Regions from separate parts of the Colwellia sp. BRX9-1 genome, predicted to be linked through region 2. Evidence: predicted binding sites of a transcription regulator. Region 2 holds the regulator's gene; each other region holds the start of a gene.
What was found. Region 2 encodes MetJ, which represses methionine synthesis genes. Its sites were predicted from a motif close to TAGACGTCTAGACGTCTA; they were not measured.
Positions count from the first base shown of each region.

Region 1: a site for MetJ is predicted at 4,037-4,054, ahead of H4J76_RS15285 (cystathionine beta-lyase). Genes of this name have one in related genera too.
Region 3: a site for MetJ is predicted at 1,504-1,521, ahead of serA (phosphoglycerate dehydrogenase). Genes of this name have one in related genera too.

Region 1 covers NZ_JACGVM010000018.1:24,033-31,619, reverse strand. Annotated here, with positions in the region: gene dinG (ATP-dependent DNA helicase DinG) at 1-1,309, opposite strand, end outside; gene H4J76_RS15290 (DNA polymerase II) at 1,450-3,963, shown strand; gene H4J76_RS15285 (cystathionine beta-lyase) at 4,085-5,269, shown strand; gene H4J76_RS15280 (GNAT family N-acetyltransferase) at 5,328-5,849, shown strand; gene secF (protein translocase subunit SecF) at 5,940-6,860, opposite strand; gene secD (protein translocase subunit SecD) at 6,857-7,587, opposite strand, start outside.
Region 2 covers NZ_JACGVM010000012.1:40,605-48,191, forward strand. Annotated here, with positions in the region: gene H4J76_RS12155 (hypothetical protein) at 1-222, opposite strand, end outside; gene metL (bifunctional aspartate kinase/homoserine dehydrogenase II) at 415-2,865, opposite strand; gene metB (cystathionine gamma-synthase) at 2,906-4,063, opposite strand; gene metJ (met regulon transcriptional regulator MetJ) at 4,247-4,576, shown strand; gene H4J76_RS12175 (hypothetical protein) at 4,599-4,952, opposite strand; gene H4J76_RS12180 (malic enzyme-like NAD(P)-binding protein) at 5,190-6,431, opposite strand; gene H4J76_RS12185 (adenylosuccinate synthase) at 6,988-7,587, opposite strand, start outside.
Region 3 covers NZ_JACGVM010000001.1:561,278-568,864, reverse strand. Annotated here, with positions in the region: gene H4J76_RS02620 (peptide MFS transporter) at 1-40, shown strand, start outside; gene H4J76_RS02615 (5-formyltetrahydrofolate cyclo-ligase) at 162-764, shown strand; gene rpiA (ribose-5-phosphate isomerase RpiA) at 816-1,472, shown strand; gene serA (phosphoglycerate dehydrogenase) at 1,580-2,809, shown strand; gene H4J76_RS02600 (L,D-transpeptidase family protein) at 4,203-5,093, opposite strand; gene H4J76_RS02595 (CYTH domain-containing protein) at 5,162-6,658, opposite strand; gene H4J76_RS02590 (TIGR04211 family SH3 domain-containing protein) at 6,987-7,586, shown strand.

The DNA of each region.
Region 1 (7,587 bases), on a different contig from region 2:
GTTTTTCGAACCACCTTGCCATTGGAGCGCCTTTCTCACTGTCTGTTTTGGCATACATTTTCCATAGTGAGTTGAAATTTTCTAACCGTTGGATCATAAAACCAGCTTCTGCAAGTAAGGGCTCGGCAACAAACATTTTACACTCCCCGTCTTTCACTGACTCCATCAATAAATTATATAGCTTATTGCAATGTCCTAAACATTTTTTACTGAGCTCTGCTAAATCTTTAGCTGAGTTTTTTAAGTTCGGTGGAACGATTCCGTTTTCAAAACGATATAATGCCGCCTCGTCATCACGAGAGAAACGGCTATTTTCTTTAGCTTTTTCATTGAAATATAACGCCTGATTGTTTTCGATAAAGCTCGCTACTTTTTGCATTTCCATTAATAAATCTTGGCAATCGTCCCCTAACTTTAACGAGGGTGAAATGGCCGAAGTCGACTTTATTAATTTTGCCATCTTATCGCCGGTTTCTTTTAACTTAGTTAGCCAATCAATGGCACCTTTAATGGCAACATTCGCACTTGAATGATCACGGGTTACTTTAGGCAGATGATGTGCTTCGTCAATAATGTAAAAAGTGTCTTCTGGCGAGGGTAAAATAACACCTCCACCAAGCTCTAAATCAGCCAGTAATAAACTATGGTTAATGACCAACACATCGGCAGACTCCATGGTTTCTCGAGCTTTATGAAAAGGGCAATGGGTGTGATCGGCTAAATGTTTTAAACAACTGTGTTTGTCACATTGAATTTGTTGCCATAAATGATGAGGGATAGGGTCAGCCCAAGAATCTAGATCGCCTTGCCATTTATTATCCGTTAACGCTTTATGTAAATGATGTAATAGCTTTATATCCATGGCATTAGGTTTTTGCGCAAAGGTGAAACCGGCCTGAGGTGAATCGTCTTGACTGACAGCCAGCGCTAATTTTTGCCGACAAACATAGCGTTGGCGACCTTTGACTAAGGTGAAATTAAAATCTAAGCCTGAATGTTTTTTTAAGAAGGGTAAATCTTTATCCACTAATTGTTCTTGTAGCGCAACTGTTGCAGTAGAAATACAGACCTTTTTTTGACGTGACATCGCTAACGGAATAGCGCCTAATGAATAAGCCAAGGATTTACCCGTACCGGTGCCGGCTTCTATGGTAATAATTTTTCGCGCTTTATCGTATTCTCCCGCAAGAGTTTTAGCTATTTCGGCAATCAAAAAAGTTTGCTGTTTTCTTGGATGAAAGTTTTCTAAATTTTCACCAATGGTTTTATACGATGTGCGAATTGCTACTTTAATTTTATCGCTTAGCATGCTGTTAGCCATTTAGGGTTCATTAGGTTATATACTCATTCCAGTTAAATAGGCTGAATCCTGTATCTTCAAATAGGATGAGTATATACTGCTGTATGTATTAACAGTTTATCGTTATCCGCAACGAATTAAAATAATTAATGTCATTAACTGTAGAAAAATTAACGCCTAGCTTGAATTATGGCTTTTTATTAACCCGTCAAGCCTATGATACCAAACAAGGTATCGAATTGTCTTTATGGGTTAAAACCCTTCAAGGTGCTGTTAATGTTATTGTGCAAAATCAACAGGCATTATTTTTTGTTGAACAAACGCAGCAACTACTCGCGCAAAGTCTCCTGTCGGAGCAGCGAATAGTAACGGCTAAAGTTACCCCGCTTGCGCTTAAAACCTTTAATCAACAACTCGTCAGTGGCTTTTATTTTTCAACGATGCGTGAATTCTATCGCGCACGCGATGTTTTAAAACAAGCCCAAATAAAATGCTATGAAGACGATTTTCGCCCTGATGAACGCTTTTTAATGGAGCGCTTTATTACCGCTGGTATTGAATTTATCCCTCGGTTAACAGCTTCATCGGTAACCGAATCTGCCAAACAGTTTTCACAGACTAACTTTGCTACCTTTTATAGTGACAAATGCCGTGCAACGGATAAGACTCAGTTACTTGATGATATTGCTTTAACTATGGTATCACTTGATATTGAGTGTTCAATGGCAGGGGAGCTTTATTCTATTGGCTTACATTCTCATAAAATGTCTGATGGTAAGCCGATAAAATGTGTTTTGATGATCGGTGATCAAAACAAGTTTTTAGCAAAAATAACGCAGTCCAAGTTATCTGACGCTGAGGCGACAGAAATCGCAGAGCACATCGTTTGGCTTGACAATGAACAAGCGTTGCTCGCTGAGCTGATCGCTTGGATAAAAATCCACGACCCCGACATTTTTATTGGTTGGAACGTGATTAACTTTGATTTTAATTTGCTACAAAAACGCTGTGATATTTATAATATCCCTTTTAATATCGGCCGCAATGATAAGTCACCTCGCTGGCGAACACGTTCGGCAGGCGGTAGTCAAAATGAGCAAAAATTTATTGATGTCGCTGGCAGAGTGGTCCTTGATGGTATTGATTTACTAAAAAACGCGACTTATAACTTTCCAAGTTTTTCCCTTGATTTTGTTGCCAATGCCTTATTAGGTAAAGGGAAGAAGGTTGATGATGTTGACAATAGAATGCAAGAGATTAACGACAACTTTACCAATGACAAGCTAGCTTTAGCCGCTTATAACCTTGAAGATTGCCATTTAGTTACCCTGATCTTTGAACAATCTCTATTACTAGAATTCACGCGTTTGCGCGCCAAACTAACTGGTTTATCTATAGACCGTATTGGCGGCTCTGTGGCAGCGTTTACCAATTTATATTTACCTAAATTACACCGTAGTGGTTATATTGCGCCCAATATGGGCGATGGCTTGCAAGGGCTAATTTCTCCTGGTGGTTATGTGATGGACTCTATTCCGGGTTTATATAAAAATGTTTTAGTACTTGATTTTAAAAGTCTTTACCCCTCTATTATTCGAAGTTTTAATATTGATCCTATGGGCCTAATTGAAGGTTTACAATCACCTGAAACTAGTATCAAAGGTTTTGATGGTGCTTATTTCTCTAGAGATAAGCATTTTTTACCTGAAATTATTAATGAGTTGTGGTTAGAGCGTGATATCGCTAAAAAAGATAAAAATGCGGCATTGTCGCAAGCGATAAAAATTATTATGAATTCGTTTTACGGGGTCTTAGGCTCTACGGGATGTCGATTTTTTGATCCACGTTTATCGGGCTCAATCACTAAACGAAGCCATGAATTATTAATCACCACTAAAATGTGGCTAGAAGATGATGGTTATCAAGTTATTTATGGTGATACCGATTCTATTTTTGTCAGTGTTGACGATGATTTTAGTCACCAGCAATGTCAAAAGCTGGGTAAAACCTTACAAGATAAAATTAATCTTAGGTGGCAAGCAACGCTTAAAAAAGAATTTGCGATAGAAAGCCAACTTGAAATTGAGTTTGAAACACATTTTAGCCAATTTTTGATGCCAACCATCAGAGGGCAAGATGTCGGTACTAAGAAGCGTTATGCTGGCATTGTAGAAAAGAATGGCTCATCAGAATTGATTTTTAAAGGCTTAGAAAGCGTCCGCACCGATTGGACTGAACTGGCTAAAACTTTTCAACGAGAGTTGTATTTAAAAATATTTAATGGCGAACCTTTTGCTGACTATGTACGCAATATTGTTACTCAAACATCAGCAGGGCAATTAGATCATTTACTGGTGTATCGTAAACGCATTCGTAGGCAGTTAGATCATTACGTTAAAAACGTGCCTCCACATGTGAAAGCGGCACGTTTAGCCGATGATATAAACAAGATAAATAAGCAACCGCTAAAATATCAGCAACGTGGTTGGATAGAGTACTTGATCACGACTTCTGGACCGCAAGCAAAAGGTTATGTTAACGCGCCACTCGATTACCAGTTTTATATCGATCGGCAATTAGCGACCGTTGCTGATGCTATTTTACCTTTTGTCGGGAGTAGTTTCGAAAAATTAACCAGTGATCAAATGAACTTGTTTCAATAGCCTCTGCTGTTTTAATTAATATAAATAAATCGTGCATCATGCTTGGAAAGATCATAAGGTGACTTTATTGAGTTAGCTATTTAGATGGCTAAATGAATTTTATGTTTTAGGATGAAAGATCATGATCAACGATACCAAAATAGTCAATGCGGGACGAAAATCAAAATGGACACGTGGCGTTGTTAATCCCCCAGTAGAACGTGCATCAACCGTTGTTTTTAATACGGTTAAAGAAATGAATCACGCAACAGCAAATCGTGGTAATCAAGTACTTTTCTATGGCAGAAGAGGCACCTCAACGGCTTTTGCTTTCGCCGATGCTATGACTGATCTCGAAGGAGGCGCTGGTTGTGCCATTTATCCATCGGGTACTGCGGCGATCACTAATGCTATTCTTTCGTTTGTTAAAACCGGTGACCATATCCTTATGGTCGATACGGCTTATGAACCCACGCGTGATTTTTGCGATAAAATATTGGTCAATATTGGCGTTGAAACGACTTATTACGATCCAACTATTGGCCGAGATATAGCCAGACTTATTAAAGAAAACACCCGACTTATTTTCTTAGAGTCTCCTGGCTCTATTACCATGGAAGTTCAAGATGTTCCCGGTATAGCTGAAGTTGCTCACCAGCATGGCTGTATGGTTATGCTCGATAATACTTGGGCTGCAGGGGTTAATTTTCAACCTTTTGATTATGGTGTCGATATTTCGATTCAAGCAGCGACTAAATATATCGTTGGTCATTCAGATGTGATGTTAGGTACGGCAATAGCCACTGAAGAGTATTGGCCACAACTGCGTGAAAACAGTTATCTGATGGGGCAATGTACTTCACCCGATGATCTATATTTGGCAATGCGTGGCATTCGTACCTTAGGTGTGCGTTTAAAACAACATCAAATTAGTGCGCTAAAAGTGGCTAATTGGTTAGCAACACGCGAAGAAGTTGATGTTATTCTTCATCCTGCATTCGAATCGTGTCCGGGCCATGAATATTTTAAGCGTGACTTTACTGGTGCTAACGGTTTGTTTTCATTTGTGTTAACCCGCGGTGATAAGCAATCACTTAATGCCTTACTTGATGGTATGGAACATTTTAAAATGGGCTATTCGTGGGGCGGTTTTGAAAGTTTAATTTTGGGTAATACCAATGTTGGGCGTTTGCGAACAGCGACAAAGTGGAATTATGAATATCCATTAATTCGCCTGCATATAGGTTTAGAGGATGTTGATGACTTAATTGCCGACCTTGCTCGAGGCTTTGATAGATTGAACACTGCCTTAGAAAATAAATCTTAGACAGTATTTTATTAAAAAATAAAGCTTAGGCTTTACGCGTTAAAAGTTTGGAATTTACATGCTGCTATGCACAACACAAAGGTTAACCATTAGGCACCTGAATGAGCAGGACCATGAATTTGTTCTGCAATTATTGAATGATGATGCTTTTATTAAAAACATTGGTGATAAAGGGGTTAGAGAGACTAAAGATGCAATTGCCTACTTAGTTAATGGTCCACTAGCAAGCTATAGCGAACAGGGTTTTGGGTTAAATTTAGTCGCTTTGAAAAGTGATAATACACCGATTGGACTCTGTGGTTTGTTAAAGCGGACTGAATTGGAATTCCCTGACTTAGGTTATGCCTTGTTACCTGAATATTGTTCGCAAGGCTTTGCTCGAGAAGCCTCATTAGCCGTATTAAAAGTTGCTTATGACAATAATTATGCAGCAAATGTTGTCGCGATCACCTCACTAGAAAATACTCCCTCTAACGTATTATTAAAAAAGCTTGGTTTTGTATTTGAACAGACTATAGAGTTTTATGGGTCAACCAATAATCTTTATAAAGTTAGACTGGCTTCAATTTTTGAACAGTAACCAACTTTAAAGACAGTAACGTTTAACACTAGGATATGGACTTAAGTGTAAATATCCTAGTGTTGCCAATTTCCTCTCAAACCGTTTACATTAGGGTAAAGGACAAACCTCTAGCTCTTTTTGTTGATAATAATCAGCGGTTAGCCCGAGTAATTGTGGCACTGTTGCCGCAATTACAATAGAAGAGAAAGTGCCCACTAAAATCCCTGAAAATAGCGCAATAGAAAACCCCGCTAAAGACTCCCCGGCAAAACCCCATACAGCCATAATAGTCACTAAGGTTGTTCCTGAGGTGATCATCGTTCGCACTAAGGTTGATTTAATGGCTTGATTGATCACTTCATCTATTGTGGTGTCATGGGTAGATTTCATTATTTCTCTGATTTTGTCACCGACAATAATAGAGTCATTTAACGAGTAACCTACAATAGCTAATAAACTCGCTAATATTGTTAAATCAAAGGGGATACCAAACCATGCAAAAAGCCCGAGTACAATAAGTACATCATGAAAAAGGGCAATAACAGCCCCCGCAGCTAAACGCCATTCAAATCTAAAAGACAAATACATTAAGATAACAATGATTGCGGTTAATAGTGCTAAGCCACCTTGGTTAATTAAGTCTTCTCCGACTTGGCTGCCAATGTAAATAGCATCTTGAGGGCTAATGTTTAGTTGATTTTTGTCAGCAAAATCAGATAGCCATGCCTTATCTTGTAAACTGACGTTATTATCTGCTTGTTGAACACTCCAATGAGTCCCTTGCTCTGCAGAGGTCAGTTTAAAGCTTTCTGGAAGATAGTTACTGAGTAAGTTATTCATATCCTGTTGACTGAGTGATTTCTCGGTTGAAAATTCAGTTAAGTAACCACCGGTAAAATCTAAACCAAGTGCTAAACCTTTATTTAATAGTCCTACTAGCGCTATAACAACAAAAATCATAGCTATAAAACAACCCACTAGGCGAAAAACACTTAATTTAGACGTGCTATTTATTTTAAAATTTTTCATACATTAACACCTAATAATTGAGCTTTATTTTTTCGAATGACAAGGTTTGTTAAACTTTTAGAAACAAAAACGCCGGTGAACATACTGGTTAAAATACCTAAACACAAAATAAGGGCAAAACCTTTTACTGGGCCGTTGCCTATGGTGTATAAAATAATACCAGTGATCATGGTGGTTACATTGGCATCAAGAATTGTTGAAAATGCACTTTTATAGCCTTGCTCAACAGCTGAGAGCACTTTATGTCCACGCTTTAACTCTTCTTTTATCCGCTCAAAGATAAGTACATTGGTATCTACAGCCATACCAACCGTCAATACTAAACCAGCAATACCCGGAAGTGTTAGTACTGCCCCAGGGAGTAACGACATCAACCCTAGTAAGCTTATTAAGTTTAATGTTAACGCTACATTAGCGATAAGCCCCAAAGTTCTATACCAAAAAACCATGAATAACAAAGTAAACCCCATGCCTATACTCAGTGCTTTTATACCATTTTTGATATTATTTTCGCCGAGTGTCGCTTCAATGGTGCGCTGTTTTACTATAGTTACTGGCGCTGTTAGCGAACCTGCTCGCAATAATAATGACAGTTCTTGTGCCGCATGTTGGCTGGGCATGTTGGTAATACTAAACTGTGAACCTAAGTGTTGTTGAATGGTGGCAACATTAATTATTTTACTTTTTTTGACCATTTGATCACCAGCATCTCGATAGAACTCAGAAA
Region 2 (7,587 bases):
TACCCGTAAAGTTTTAGCTTTATCCGTGGCTGTTTGCCGACTAACTTTTTCAATATTTTGCTTGAGTTCATCTAACTTATGCTCAATAAAAGATTGTTTTTCATAGTACTCAATCGCACGATCAAGAACGGAATCATTTAATTGGCTGTGGCCATAAATTCTGCTTAAAAGACTTTTTACTTGGCTGGTAAAATAGCTGTCGCTATAGGTTTTATTTTCCATGTAAATACAACTTGGTGCCTGTGCTAAGTAGCTAATTTTTTTAATTATCTAAATGCTAGTTAATAATGCGATAACAGACAAGTGTTTATTAGTATCGATTGAGAAAAAGCACAACCTACAAGTTGTGCTTTTTCTCATTTAGCGTATTAATGCCTAGTGTAGTAATAATGATGATAGCTAGATTAAGCTAATTTAACTTAGACCTTTGATTTTAACTTGGTGTTTTTTACCGGCCAGTTGCTGGCAAATACTCACTAAGTCTGAATGTAGGCCACCCGCAGTAACATCACGACCCGCGCCTGGTCCACGAATAATAAGCGGGTTATCTTGATACCAATGGCTCTTAATTAAAAAGATATTATCACCCGGAGTTAAAGAGGCAAAGGGATCATTCTTAGCAAGCGTCGCAAGATAAACCTTAGCGCTCAATTGGCCTTGTTCGTTGACACAGAATTTTGCAATATAACGAATACAGGCTTGCTGTTTAGATGCGCTAGTGAGTTGTTCAGCAAAGTAACTGTCCAAGTCTGCTGACTTTGCTAAAAATTCCGTCGTTGATAACCCTTGTAAGGATTCTGGCACTAAATTTTCGCATTCAATATCATCAAGTGATAATTCAAAACCTGCCATACGCGCTAAAATCAGTAATTTTCGTTGCACATCTCGCCCAGACAGATCTTCTCGTGGATCGGGTTCAGTGATCCCTTGTGATAAGGCATCCATTAATAAGGTTGAAAACGGTACACTGGCATCGTAGGTTTCAAATAGCCAAGAAAGCGTGCCTGAAAAAATTCCTGATATCTCCGTTATCTTATCGCCACTTTTCAATAAATCGTTAATGGCAAAGTTAACCGGTAAACCGGCGCCAACAGTAGTACTGCCTAACCATAAGCTTTTATTTTCAGCCGCGGTTAATACTAAGTCATTATAGCGAGCGGTACTGGCAGAAGCCGCCCATTTATTGGCACCAATAACATGAATACCTTCTTTAAAGAACTCACTGTATAAATCACTAAAATGTTCGCTAGGGGTGATATCGACAACAATTAATTCGTCGTAAGGATGGTTCGTTAACCACGACATCAATAAAGCATTATCACAAGGCGTAGCATCTCTTTCATAAAGCGACATTGCTTGATTAACATCGATACCATCGGTATTAAGCAGTGCTTTTTTAGAAGTGACTAAACCGACTAAATGAACGTTCTCTAACACAGAGACTCGATTGAGTTGCGCGGGTAACAAGTCTAAGAATCGTTGACCTATATTACCAAGCCCTGAAACAACAACACCTATGTGTCGAGCGTCTTTAGTCATATCATAATGAACATTATTAAGTAACTCACCGGTACAACTCTGCTGAAGAATGGCGATAATACTATGCTCACTTAACGAGTTCACCACCTGCAGTACATGAGTATGTTTGAGGGCACGTTTAAAACGCGCTTGGATATTACCTTGATTTACCACACTATGACCAACAATCGCTATAATCGACACTGGTGTGAATGATACTTCGGTATCATGACTCGCCAGCCACTGACTCACTAATTTTTGTTGTGTTTGGTGGATAACCATAAAGCCTTGCTGAACATCACTACATATCGCAGAAAACTCATTACTGGCTTGTTCACCAAACGAACCGGCTAAACTGGTCGATTTTACCAGTAACAGATCGTTAAGCGAGGTAACCGACAACTCCTGTTTAGCAATTTGACCAAATTTTCCTATCTCTGTACCAGAAATTTCAGGATCAAAGCTACTTGCTACATGAAGGTGTGTGCTGTGGTTAGTGAGCGGCTGTAAGGTTTTTGCATGCAGAACCGGGTTACCTAAGCGGCCCAATTCTTTCGCGACACCATTAGGTAAGCGATGTAATTTACGGGCAAGTGGTACAATACGAGGATCGGCACTATAAATGCCATCAACGTCAGTCCATAGGGTAACATTCAGCGCACCCGACAGTGATGCAATAATTGTTGCTGAATAGTCACTACCATTACGACCTAAAGTACAGGTTTCACCTTGAGAATTTTTAGTGATATAGCCAGTAATAACCGCCAACTTTCCTTTTTGTAAGTTCTGCTGAAAATTTTGACTACTTTGCTGATTGTCGACTGCACAGTCTTTATCATTATTGATAACCAGAAAGTCACGCGCATCAATAGCATAACTTGGACAAACTTTTTCACTTAACACCGCCGATAATAAACGCGCCGACCACAGCTCACCAAATGCCAACATATCTGCATGGTGTTGGCTTGGCTGATCAGATAACCAAGCCGTTAATTGTGTTATATCATCAGACAAAACCTTGATAAGGTCTGCTGCACTGCTAGGGTTCAATAACTCACCAATTAATGTGCTTTGTGATTTCTCTAGTGTTTCAATAGCCAAAAACAGCTCGTCACTTTTTTCAAGTGCGAGTTTATAAATATTGAATAAGTCATCCGTAGTGTTTCCATTTGCCGAAACAACAACTAAATCATTTAATTGACAGTTTTGACGAATAATATCAACCACACGTTCAATACATTGGGTAGTTGCTAAGCTACTGCCACCAAATTTATGTACATGAATAGCATGCTTCGCCAGTTGATTATTCCCTGATGATAATTGTTCTACTGTATTTGACTGTGTCATTTTCACTCATTAATTCTTCTACTAAAAATAGTCTACAACTTTAAATTTGGCTTGCCGATAAAGCTTGTTCTAAGTCATTAATAATATCACTAACATCTTCAATACCCACAGAAATTCGGATTAAAGATTGAGTAATACCCGCTGCAATTTGTGCTTCAATTTCCATACCTGCATGGGTCATCGTTGATGGATGACTGATTAAACTTTCAACGCCACCTAATGACTGTGCCAAGGTAAAGAGTGATAAGTTGTCAAAGAGTACTTTAACCGCTTCAACACCACCTTTTATTTCGAAACTCATCATAGCGCCAAAATCTTTTTGCTGACGCTTAGCAATTTCGTGTCCCGGGTGATTTTTTAAACCAGGAAAGTATACCGCGTTAATCGCTCGATGATTTTCTAAGTATTTTGCAACAGCATTAGCATTTTCTTGATGCTGTTTCATGCGCAGTGGTAAGGTTTTTAAGCCACGTAATGCCAGATAACTGTCGAAAGGTGAACCCGTAATACCAATACAATTTGCCCACCACGCTAGCTCTTCACCCAGTTCTTTTTCTTTTGTTACTAACACCCCACCCACAACATCACTATGACCATTAATATATTTAGTTGTCGAGTGAAAAACAATATCAGCACCTAATAATAGCGGTTGCTGTAACAAGGGAGAAAGAAACGTATTATCTACTGCCACTAAAGCACCAACAGCATGACTGGCTTGAGTAACCTTTTTTATATCAATCAGCCGTAATAATGGGTTACTGGGTGACTCAATCAAAACTAATCTTGGCTTTTTTTCAAGCGCTTGCGCTAACGCTTGATCATCGTTTTGATCAACAACAATCACATTAAATAAGCCACGTTTTGCTAGGTGAGTAAACAAGCGATAACTTCCACCATAGCAATCATGTGGAATAACAACCGTATCTTTTGTTGTCAGTAACTGACAGATTAAGTGCACCGCTGACATTCCTGTGCTGGTAACAATGCCTACAGCACCCTGCTCTAAATCAGCGATAGCTTGTGCAAACGTGCTTCGAGTGGGGTTGCCTGTTCTGGAATAATCAAATTGGCGCTTATTGTTGAAGCCTTTTAAAGCATAAGTACTCGATAAATGAATGGCAGGAACAACCGCACCGTGATGTTCATCACTATTAATGCCGGCTCTAACAGCTAATGTTGCTGGTTTTTTGCTTGTCATTTTTTGCTCCAATCGGGCAGTAAAATCAAATAGATGTTTGGACGTCTATAACTCTAAACGCTTTACTTTTGTCGGTCAAGAACTTTAGACTTCTAAACTTCTACACATTCGTTATTGACTCAACGCCAACAACCAGTAAAATCTAACTTATAAAAAGTAATTTAGCTAAACAAAGGTAATTAAATGGCAAAGTGGAATGGCGATTATATAAAACCATACGCCGAACATGGTAAAAAAAGTGAGCAAGTTAAAAAAATCACGGTCTCAATCCCGTTGCGGGTACTGAAAGTGTTAACGGATGAACGTACTCGTCGGCAAGTTAACAACTTACGCCATGCAACTAACAGCGAATTGTTATGTGAAGCTTTTCTGCATGCTTTTACCGGACAGCCTCTTCCTGATGATGGCGATTTAACAAAAGACAATACAGAGATGCTACCTAAAAGTGTGCGCGAAGCCTTAATAGCAAAAGGTATTACCGACTTCAGTCAATTTGAAATTGAAGACGAGTAGCTTAGGGTTTTAATACACTTCCTCAAAAAGACGCTCTGGCGTCTTTTTTTATGCCCATACGGTAAGCATCTACAATAGCCAGTAACCAACAAGTTAATAGCGTATAGGTTAATGTACTCATTAAGATAGGGTCAACAATAATGGGATTTTTTGACATCTCAGCGATCAGTGCTTGGCTATTGAGCGCAACGTCACCTGATTTAACTTTATTAATAAGTGGCTGATATTGCCTCATCACTTCTTCAATATACAAATATACCGTCACAGAAAAACTTAAAATAAATAACGTAGCCCGTCGATAAGCGTGACACATTAGTTGGCCAATACCCGGGTAAACAAGTGCTGAGAGTAAAACGGCTTTCGTTGAAGTTTTCATTGTTATTCGTCCTACTCAATATTGTTATGCTTTGCCATCGGTGACATTGTCTACAGAGGTGCAAGTATTAATGATTTTTCAGGAATATAGATGACGTACAAGAGGTAATAATGCAGCTAATACATCGATGCCTTGGAGTCACCATGACCACTTGCCCTTAATAACCTACTATTTGTCATAAATAAAAAAAGGAGAGTCGAGCTCTCCTTTTACAGCGTTATTAATAAATACTACTGATTATTCCATATAGTTTTCAGGTAATTCTAGGGCTGCCACTCCAGACTCAACCGCCGCTTTAGCAACGGCAAGCGCTACTCGACCACACAAACGTGGATCCATCGGCTTAGGGATAATATACTCCTTACCAAAGGTCAAACTTTTCTCACCACTAGCATCTAACACTTCTTGCGAAACAGGTTCCTTTGCTAATTCACGAATTGCATGAACAGCGGCAATTTTCATCTCATCGTTAATCGTTCTAGCGCGAACATCTAAAGCGCCACGAAAAATAAAAGGAAAACATAACACATTATTGACCTGGTTAGGGTAATCAGAGCGACCCGTAGCAATAATAAGATCATCACGAACAGCAAGCGCTAATGAGGGTTTTATTTCAGGATCTGGGTTTGAACAAGCAAAGATAATTGGATTGGGTGCCATTAATTTTACATGCTCAGCAGAAAGTAGATTAGGTCCAGAAACACCAACAAATACATCTGCGCCATCGATAACATCTTCAAGGGTACGTTTATCAGTATTATTAGCAAACATACGCTTATATTCGTTAAGATCATCACGTCGGGTGTGAATGACACCTTTAGTATCAAGCATGTAGATTTTTTCGCGCTGAGCGCCACATTTGATTAATAGTTCCATACAAGCAATCGCTGCTGCGCCTGCGCCAAGACAAATAATGTTGGCATCTTTAATACTTTTACCTTGGATTTCCAAGGCATTGATCATTCCAGCAGCAGTAACAATAGCCGTACCATGTTGGTCATCGTGAAATACCGGTATTTTACAACGTTCAATAAGTGCCTTTTCAATAGCAAAACACTCTGGTGCTTTAATATCTTCTAAGTTAATACCACCAAAACTGTCAGCGATGTTGGCGACCGTATTTATAAATTCTTCAACTGTCTTATGTTTAACTTCGATATCAAATGAATTAATACCTGCAAATCGCTTAAATAATAATGCTTTGCCTTCCATTACCGGCTTAGCCGCCATACCACCTAGATTACCTAACCCTAAAATAGCGGTACCATTGGTAATAACAGCGACGGTATTGCCTTTGCCCGTATATTTGTAAACATCATCGGGATTTGCCGCAATTGCGCGAACCGGTTCAGCAACACCTGGGCTATAGGCGAGTGCTAAATCACGGCTAGTTTCAGCGGCCGTGGTTAATTCAACACTTATTTTTCCAGGTGTTGGGAATTGATGGTAATCAAGTGCTTGTTGGCGAAAGTCAGTCATGATTGATCCTATGCGTTAGGTGAATTTATTGTCTTATATATGCCATTTTTCACGTTTTATTTTGTTTATATACAGCATAGTTTTATAGACTCGTTATCAATCAAGATACACCTTTGTCTGTGATCTTTAAAAAGTAACGGGTATATACTATTGTAATCTTACATTTTGTTCCAACGTTATTCTTATATAAAAAGTGCTAGAAGCTATAACAAACATACCCTTAGCCCTTTTGTATTGCACATCATAAAACTAAATATTCGCTATACAGCTTAATCTATTCACCGTATTTTATGACCACTTTTATAAACTTCTTTGACTTAAAAAATTTAGCCATCGATTTTTCTTTTTTTCAATACACAACAACGAATTTATCGGTGAAGTTATCCAATTAATAATTAATCTTCATCAACGTTGTCACTATCGCTTATTACGTTGATTAATTGCTTTTGAATTTATATTCAATAATGGCCATTGAAATAATTTATTTTAGGTAAAAAAAAACCACCTCAGGGGTGGTTTTATTCGTCTTATTTTAGAAAAAAATTATTCGCTCTAATTACTCAGCAAACGGGTTTACTAAAATAATGGTTTCATTACGATCTGGACCTGTTGAAATAATATCAACCGGTACACCTGTTAATTCTTCAATACGCTTAATGTAAGCGATAGCATTAGCAGGTAAAGCGTCACGAGAAGTTGCGCCAACAGTAACTTCAGACCAACCTGGCATTTCTTCATAAACAGGTGTAATTCTGTCATAACCTTCAGCAGCTGTAGGCGGTACAGTAATAATGTCGCCAGCTTCAGTGCGGTAACCTGTACATATTTTAAGGGTTTTTAAACCGTCTAAAACATCAAGTTTAGTTAAACAAAATCCTGTTACGCTGTTAACTTGAATGGCACGGTGCATAGCAACCGCGTCAAACCAACCACATCGACGTTCACGTCCAGTAGTCGCGCCAAATTCATGGCCTACAGTACCTAAATGTTCACCAATTTCGTCATCTAATTCTGTAGGGAAAGGACCAGAGCCAACACGTGTCGTGTATGCTTTAGTAATACCTAGAATATAATCTAAATGACGAGGTCCAAAACCACAACCGGTAGCAACGCCACCTGCAGTAGTGTTTGAAGACGTTACATAAGGATAAGTACC
Region 3 (7,587 bases), on a different contig from region 2:
GACTAACGCAAATGGTTCAACGGCAACGACTAACGCTTAGTTAACTATCGTTCATCGTTAAAGTGATTTTGAAAAGCCAACATTTATTGTTGGCTTTTTTATAGCTAATTTTTACTGTAACTTACTTGTTGTTAGGCTTATTTTATAAGGGGTTAAATATCATGAAAACAAGAGATGTGCTTCGCAAAGAAATTCGCTATCAACGCAGTTTATTGAGCGCTGACCAGCAAGCGGAACAATCACTTTTATTATCTAAAAGACTCATTAAAGAACAAGTAGTCAAAGGCGTTCAACACATCGCGATTTATTTAGCCAATGATGGCGAGTTAAATACTCAGCCTTTTATTGATTGGTGCTGGCAAAATAACATCACCGTATATTTACCGGTAATACATCCTTTTAGTAAGAATAACTTACTCTTTTTAAAATATGCTGAGACGTCTATTCTCGTCAAAAACAAATATGGTATTTTAGAGCCTAAGCTTAACGTGCAAGATATAATAACGGTCGCTCAGCTTGATATTATTTTTACTCCCTTAGTCGCCTTTGACCGATATGGTAATCGCTTAGGCATGGGCGGTGGCTTTTATGACCGAACACTTTCGGCTTGGCATGCTCAATATCAACAAAATAAACAAGCTAAACCCTTACCAGTTGGCTTAGCTCACGATTGCCAAAAAGTTAACACTATTCCCTTTGAAAGTTGGGATATTCCACTGCCTAAAATTATCACTCCAACCACCAGCTATAACTTCGATATTTAATCATCTGCTGATATACTTCTACCTAATTTCCCCTCGCTAATTAGGATTCACATGACACAAGATGAAATGAAGAAGGCAGCAGCCCTTAAAGCACTAGAATTTATTAAAAACGATACCATTGTTGGCGTAGGCACAGGGTCTACTGTTAATCACTTTATTGACGCCCTAGCAACAATCAAAGACGACATTGAAGGTGCAGTTTCTAGCTCTGAAGCGTCGACTCAAAAATTGAAAGCCCATGGTATCGAAGTGTTTGAATTGAATAATGTCGGTAGCGTTGATGTTTATGTTGATGGCGCTGATGAAATTACTGAATATCTGTCGATGATAAAAGGTGGTGGTGCTGCACTAACCCGAGAGAAAATTGTCGCGGCCGTAGCAAAAACATTTGTCTGTATTGCCGATGAAAGTAAACAAGTAAAAATGCTAGGAAAATTTCCTTTACCGGTAGAAGTTATTCCGATGGCACGAAGCTATGTAGCGCGCGAACTTGTTAAGTTAGGTGGTGACCCGGTCTATCGCCAAGGCGTAATTACCGATAACGGTTGTGTGATTCTCGATGTGCATAACTTAGAGATACTTGATCCTAAAAAACTTGAAAGCGATATTAATGCCATTGTAGGTGTTGTTACTAATGGGTTATTTGCACTACGTGGCGCTGATGTTTTAATTTTAGGCACTCAAGATGGCGCAAAACTCATAAAATAAATCTTTAGAGTTTATACACTATATGCTAGTTTAGAAATCTAGCCATCTAAACACTTTATATTTGGTTAAGGCAATGACCACTATAGTCCTACATGAGATATTAGAAAATGAGCAATAATTCATTAGCAAAAGAAAAAATTAAGATTTTATTACTTGAAGGTGTCCACCCGAGCGCTGTTGAAGAGTTAAAAATGAAAGGCTACAGCAACATTGAATGTATTAGTACATCCCTTGCTGAAGAAGATTTGATCAAAAAAATTGCTAATGTTCACTTTATTGGTATTCGTTCTCGTACTCAGTTAACTGACCATGTACTAAGCCATGCTAAAAAACTCGCGGCTATTGGTTGTTTCTGTATAGGTACTAACCAAGTTGAAATTAAAGCGGCACAAAAACGTGGCATTCCAGTATTTAATGCCCCGTTTTCAAATACACGATCGGTTGCCGAACTAGTATTAGGTGAAACCTTATTATTATTACGTGGTATTCCTGAAAAAAGCGCAAAAGCTCATCGTGGTGAATGGAATAAATCTGCGGCTGGCTCGGTAGAAGCTCGTGGCAAAACTTTAGGTATTATTGGTTACGGCCATATTGGCATGCAATTAGGCATTTTAGCTGAAACCTTAGGTATGCGAGTACGCTTTTATGATATCGAAACCAAACTTCCGTTAGGTAATGCGAGCCAAGCATCAAGTTTAAAAGTTTTATTAAAAGAAGCTGATGTAGTTAGCTTACACGTACCTGAAACGGTTCAAACTCAAAACATGATGGCAGCAAAAGAATTTGCACTCATGAAAGACGGTGTTATTTTTATCAATGCTTCTCGTGGTACTGTCGTTGATATTGACGCATTAGCTGAAGCGCTTAAAAGTAAAAAAGTCGCTGGCGCAGCAATCGATGTTTTCCCTGTTGAACCCAAAGGTAATGATGAAGAGTTTATTTCACCATTACGCGCATTCGACAACGTTATTTTGACACCACATATTGGTGGGAGTACCAAAGAAGCCCAGTCTAATATCGGCTTAGAAGTTGCCAGCAAAATGGCAAAATACTCTGACAACGGTTCAACACTTTCGGCTGTAAACTTCCCTGAAGTTTCTTTGCCTGGTCATACGGGAACAAGCCGCTTATTACATATACACCGTAACCAACCGGGTGTGTTAACCCAAATTAACCAAGCATTTGCTAAGCACAATATTAATATTGCTGCACAGTACTTACAAACAGACGATCAAATTGGTTATGTAGTTATTGATATCGAAGCACAAGATAGTGTATTAGCATTACGTGAATTAAAACAAATTGACGGCACAATACGCGCACGTATTCTTCATTAATTTTTCTGAGTATTTAGCGTAAACAATAAAAAACGAGACTTAATAAGTCTCGTTTTTTTTATTGCCACATTAACGAGCCATCATTTGACCGTTTAAAAAAACCGATTACAGCCCCGATAATAATGAAATGAAAGAACTTGTAGTCATACTGATTTTATTTCAGTATCTGGTCTTTAAGTGGTTAGGTACGAGATCCTGAAACAAGTTCAGGATGACGGCGATTGGGTTCATACTGATGGGGTTTGGGTTCACACTAAACTTGTTTCAGTATCCACTCTCGTCATGCTGAATTTATTTCAGTATCTGGGCTTTGGGTTGTTAAAGACGAGATCCTGAAACGAGTTCAGGATGACGGCGGTTGAGTTCATACTGATGGGGTTTGGGTTCATCCTGATGGAGTTTGGATTCATGCTGAACTTGTTTCTGTTCCACTCCCGTCATGTTGAATTTATTTCAGTATCTGGGCTTTGGGTTGTTAAGGACGAGATCCTGAAACAAGTTCAGGATGACGGCGTTTTGGGTTCATACTGATGGGGTTTGAGTTCATGCTGATGGAGTTTGGATTCATGCTGAACTTGTTTCAGCTTCCATTCCCGTCATGCTGAATTTATTTCAGTATCCATTCCCGTCATGCTGAATTTATTTCAGTATCTGGGCTTTGGGTTGTTAAGAACGAGATCCTGAAACAAGTCCAGGATGACGGCGGTTGAGTTCATACTGATGGGGTTTGGGTTCATCCTGATGGAGTTTGGATTCATGCTGAACTTGTTTCTGTTCCACTCCCGTCATGTTGAATTTATTTCAGTATCTGGTCTTTGGGTTGTTAAGGACGAGATCCTGAAACAAGTTCAGGATGACGGAGTTTGGGTTCATTCTGATGGGGGTTGAGTTCATGCTAATGGTAGGTTGGGTTCACACTGAACTTGTTTCAGTATCCATTCCCGTCATGCTGAATTTATTTCTGTTTCCATTCTCGTCATGCTGAACTTGTTTCAGTATCTGGTCTTCGAGTTTTTAGGTACGAGATCCTGAAACAAGTTCAGGATGACGGCGTTTGGCTTCATTCTGACGAAGTTTGGGTTCATTCTGACGGAGCTTGAATTCATCCTGGTGGAGTTTGAGTTCATCCTGAATTTATTTCAATTTCCACTCTCGTCATGCTGAATTCATTTCAGTATCTGGGCTTTGGGTTGTTAGGGACGAGATCCTGAAACGAGTTCAGGATGACGGCGTTTGGCTTCATTCTGACGAAGTTTGGGTTCATTCTGACGGAGCTTGAATTCATCCTAACGAAGTTTGAGTTCATCCTAACGGAGCTTGAATTCATCCTGAAGAAGTTTGAGTTCATCCTAACGAAGTTCTATTTTACTCTAATTGACAATATCCCTTTAGCTCAATTTAATGATACAACTACACCTTCTGGATTAGCTAGTAGTGAACTCACTTTTTTTAACATTTGAACATCATTACCGATAAAATGTTTTACTGCCTTTGTCATCTCTAATTCAACTTCGGCGCCATCATCGGGTGTTAATGGACGATGTACTTCTATCTTTTTGCCATCCTGTTCATAAGACATTTTAATGGGCTGTTCGAATATGCGAATAGGTGTGCCTACGGGAATATTATTATATAACCATTCGATGTCATCATCGTACATACGAATACAGCCAGAGCTTGCTCGCATACCGATACCAAAGCGCTTATTTGAGCCATGAATTAGGTATTCACTTGTGCCAATACGTAATGCATATTTACCAAAGGGATTATTGGGTCCTGCGGGTACTTCTCTGACCATCTCTTTGCCATGTTCGGCAAAATAACGTGCGCGCATCTCTGCTGTTGGACGCCAACTCGGGTTTTTACGTTTGTCGCCAATAGTACTGGTTAAATGTGGTGTTTCTAGTCCTTCTCTACCAATACCCACAGGGAAAACGTAAACTAATTTCTCTCCTTTCGGGTAGTAGTACAAGCGTAACTCAGCGAGATTAATGACAATACCTTCACGCTTACCGAAGGGTAGAAGCATCTGCTTAGGAATAACTATATTATGGTCAAGAGGCAATAAAAAAGGATCAACACCGGGGTTAGCGGCAAGTAAGGCAAAAAAACCTACGTTATAATTTTCAGCTAAAGCTTGAAAGTAATCACCTTTTACTGCTTTATGGATAATATCTTCGCCCACTAACCTTGAATTGGCGGCAGGGAGGTTATAAACACTCGCCAAACTTACACAAGTAATAAAACTACTTAACAATAAACTTAATTTAACAACCCACTTCATTAATTTATTACCCTACGAATTATCTTCAACATTATTTAAAACCTTTTTCTATTCGAACCAATAAACAGCTATGATTCATCTAACCAGTACGGCTTTGTTAATAACGCCATATTTCTAGAGCTGTCTAATGCGATGAGTAACCCTTCAACTTTGCTTCCTTGCCATAAAACGAGTTTTTTAGGTTTTTCATCTAACGTTTGTAGTTGCTGGTGAATAATCCACAATGTTTGTAATTCACTGATCCCTTGCTGAATGTCCAACCAAGGTGCTCGATATTGTTTACGTTCTTCTTCATCAAACAATAAACCAAACCAAGTCCCTGTCAGTAAACTTCGGTTTAACAGTTTTGCTTGTGATAAGTATTGCTCACTGCTCAGCGACTGCGATGGCGTGCTATCAGCAAATAACACCGCCATACTTTTCGTTAAACTTTGCTGCGCAAAAGGTAATAACAAGTCAATAAACTGTGTATCTTCAGTTAATAGCATTTCCAGCAAATGAGCTTGCAGGGTATTAAAACGCTGGCCATGCAATAATTCGATGACATTTTCGCTCGTTGGAAGACGACGTTTCTCCATTCTTAGTTGTTCTACCAATTGTTCGCTGTAATTTAACTTGCGTCTATAATTACCCGTTTTATTAGTAAGCTCTTGTAGATTAACGGCATTATCAACCCACGAAAGTAAGTGGACAAAATAGCTTAGTTCATCACGAATTTTTACAGCTTCTTCGGGCAGATAGTCTGCAAATAGCCAAAAACCGTGGCGAATTAACGCTAAAGTTTCTGTTATTTTTTCTAACTCGACTAAGCTTGGCGACGTTATATAGTATTCAATATGATCATGTAGGTTAACTAGGCAATAATTGATACCGGTAGAAAAGGCATTAGAAATAGAGTGACTACGGTCGATGGGAAGAGTATCGGTAATATTTTTTTTGTAATTAACGGGGATGTTTTTCCATAAACCATAGCCACGAGCTGCTTTACTTTGGCTACTTGGCCTAACAAGCAGTACAGAAAATAATAACTTGGCAAGCAACAGTAAATCTGAGGTTATGCCACTGACAAGTTCCAATTCGAGTTCACAAATTTTAACACTGCGACCATCACTACTAATATCGCCTTGATCGAAGGCAACTTCTACCACAGTACCCGACGATAAAGTAACTAACCAAATAATACGGGTAAAGTCCGTTGAAAAAAGGGGAATTAACGATTCTTGTAGCTGCTCTACCTTTTGGGTTGACTGCCAAATTTCATTTGGGAACAAGGAAAGTTCAGGGAAGTTATTAACAATATTAACGTTATACTCTGGTCGCTGATGCAAGCCCGCAATTACCACCCCAGCTGTTTTTATGGTTTGCTCTAACTTTCCGTCACAACCTCTAATTCTTAGCCCCATATCATGACGGCGAAAATCTAAATTAGTTGTATCGTAATAGCAGTTCGATAATTGCTTTGTTTCACAGCTAAATGACAGCTGTTTTGTGGTGAATAACTGGGTGATTTTTTCTTGAGTATTATCACTTGTAACAAAATACTTAAGCTCAATTTCGGTAACCATATTCTTCCAATAATTTGTTTTATTATGTCAACATAGTGAGTTTACAACAGCGACATATGAAAACAAATAGCGAATGCAAATTCCCATAAGTTTCTTTCATATAATATAGCGATATACAAAAAATTTAACTGACTGCTGATGCCCTAACAAACTTTTAGTAAAAACTATCATAATGAATTAACTATGTAATATCTTGTTTACAAAATATTGAGAACACTTATTTATTTTATCAATAAAACCTTAATGTTCGTAAACTTAACTTGCTATCAATCCGCCAAACCCCTAGTATTTTGCTATGCATAATTTTATAAAGGTTAATGGTAGTTTCATGAAAATAATAAAAGCTTTATTGGTTGGTTTAGTCCTCAGTTCATCTTCCCCACTTTTTGCAGAAGACAGCCCAACCAACCTTCCTTCTGGCTATATTTCAGACGATTTATTTATTTATATGCATTCAGGAGCGGGTAATAATTATCGAATTCTAGGCAGTATAAACTCAGGCACTGAAGTGAAAGTAACCGGTAAAAATGAAAATGATTACTCTGAAATCATTGATGATAAAAATAGAAATGTCTGGGTTGAAAGTAAGTATCTATCATTAAAACCCGGCTTACGCTTTGTTATTGCCGAGCTGAATGAAAAATTAGCCAATACCAGCAGCAATACTGACAGCATGTCAGAGGAACTTTCCCAGAGTAGAAATACTATTCAAAACCTTAGCAGTGAAAAAGCCCAACTTAACAATGAAATAAGCCAGCTTAATAAAACACTTATAACGATACGAGCCAAATTAAAAGACCAAGATACCAATATCAAAAAAGAATGGTTTTATAATGGCGCTATAGTGTTAGTTATTGGCTTACTTTTAGGTTTGATTCTGCCAAGATTAACTTCTCGCCGCAAAGGCTCAATGGATAATTGGAAGTAAC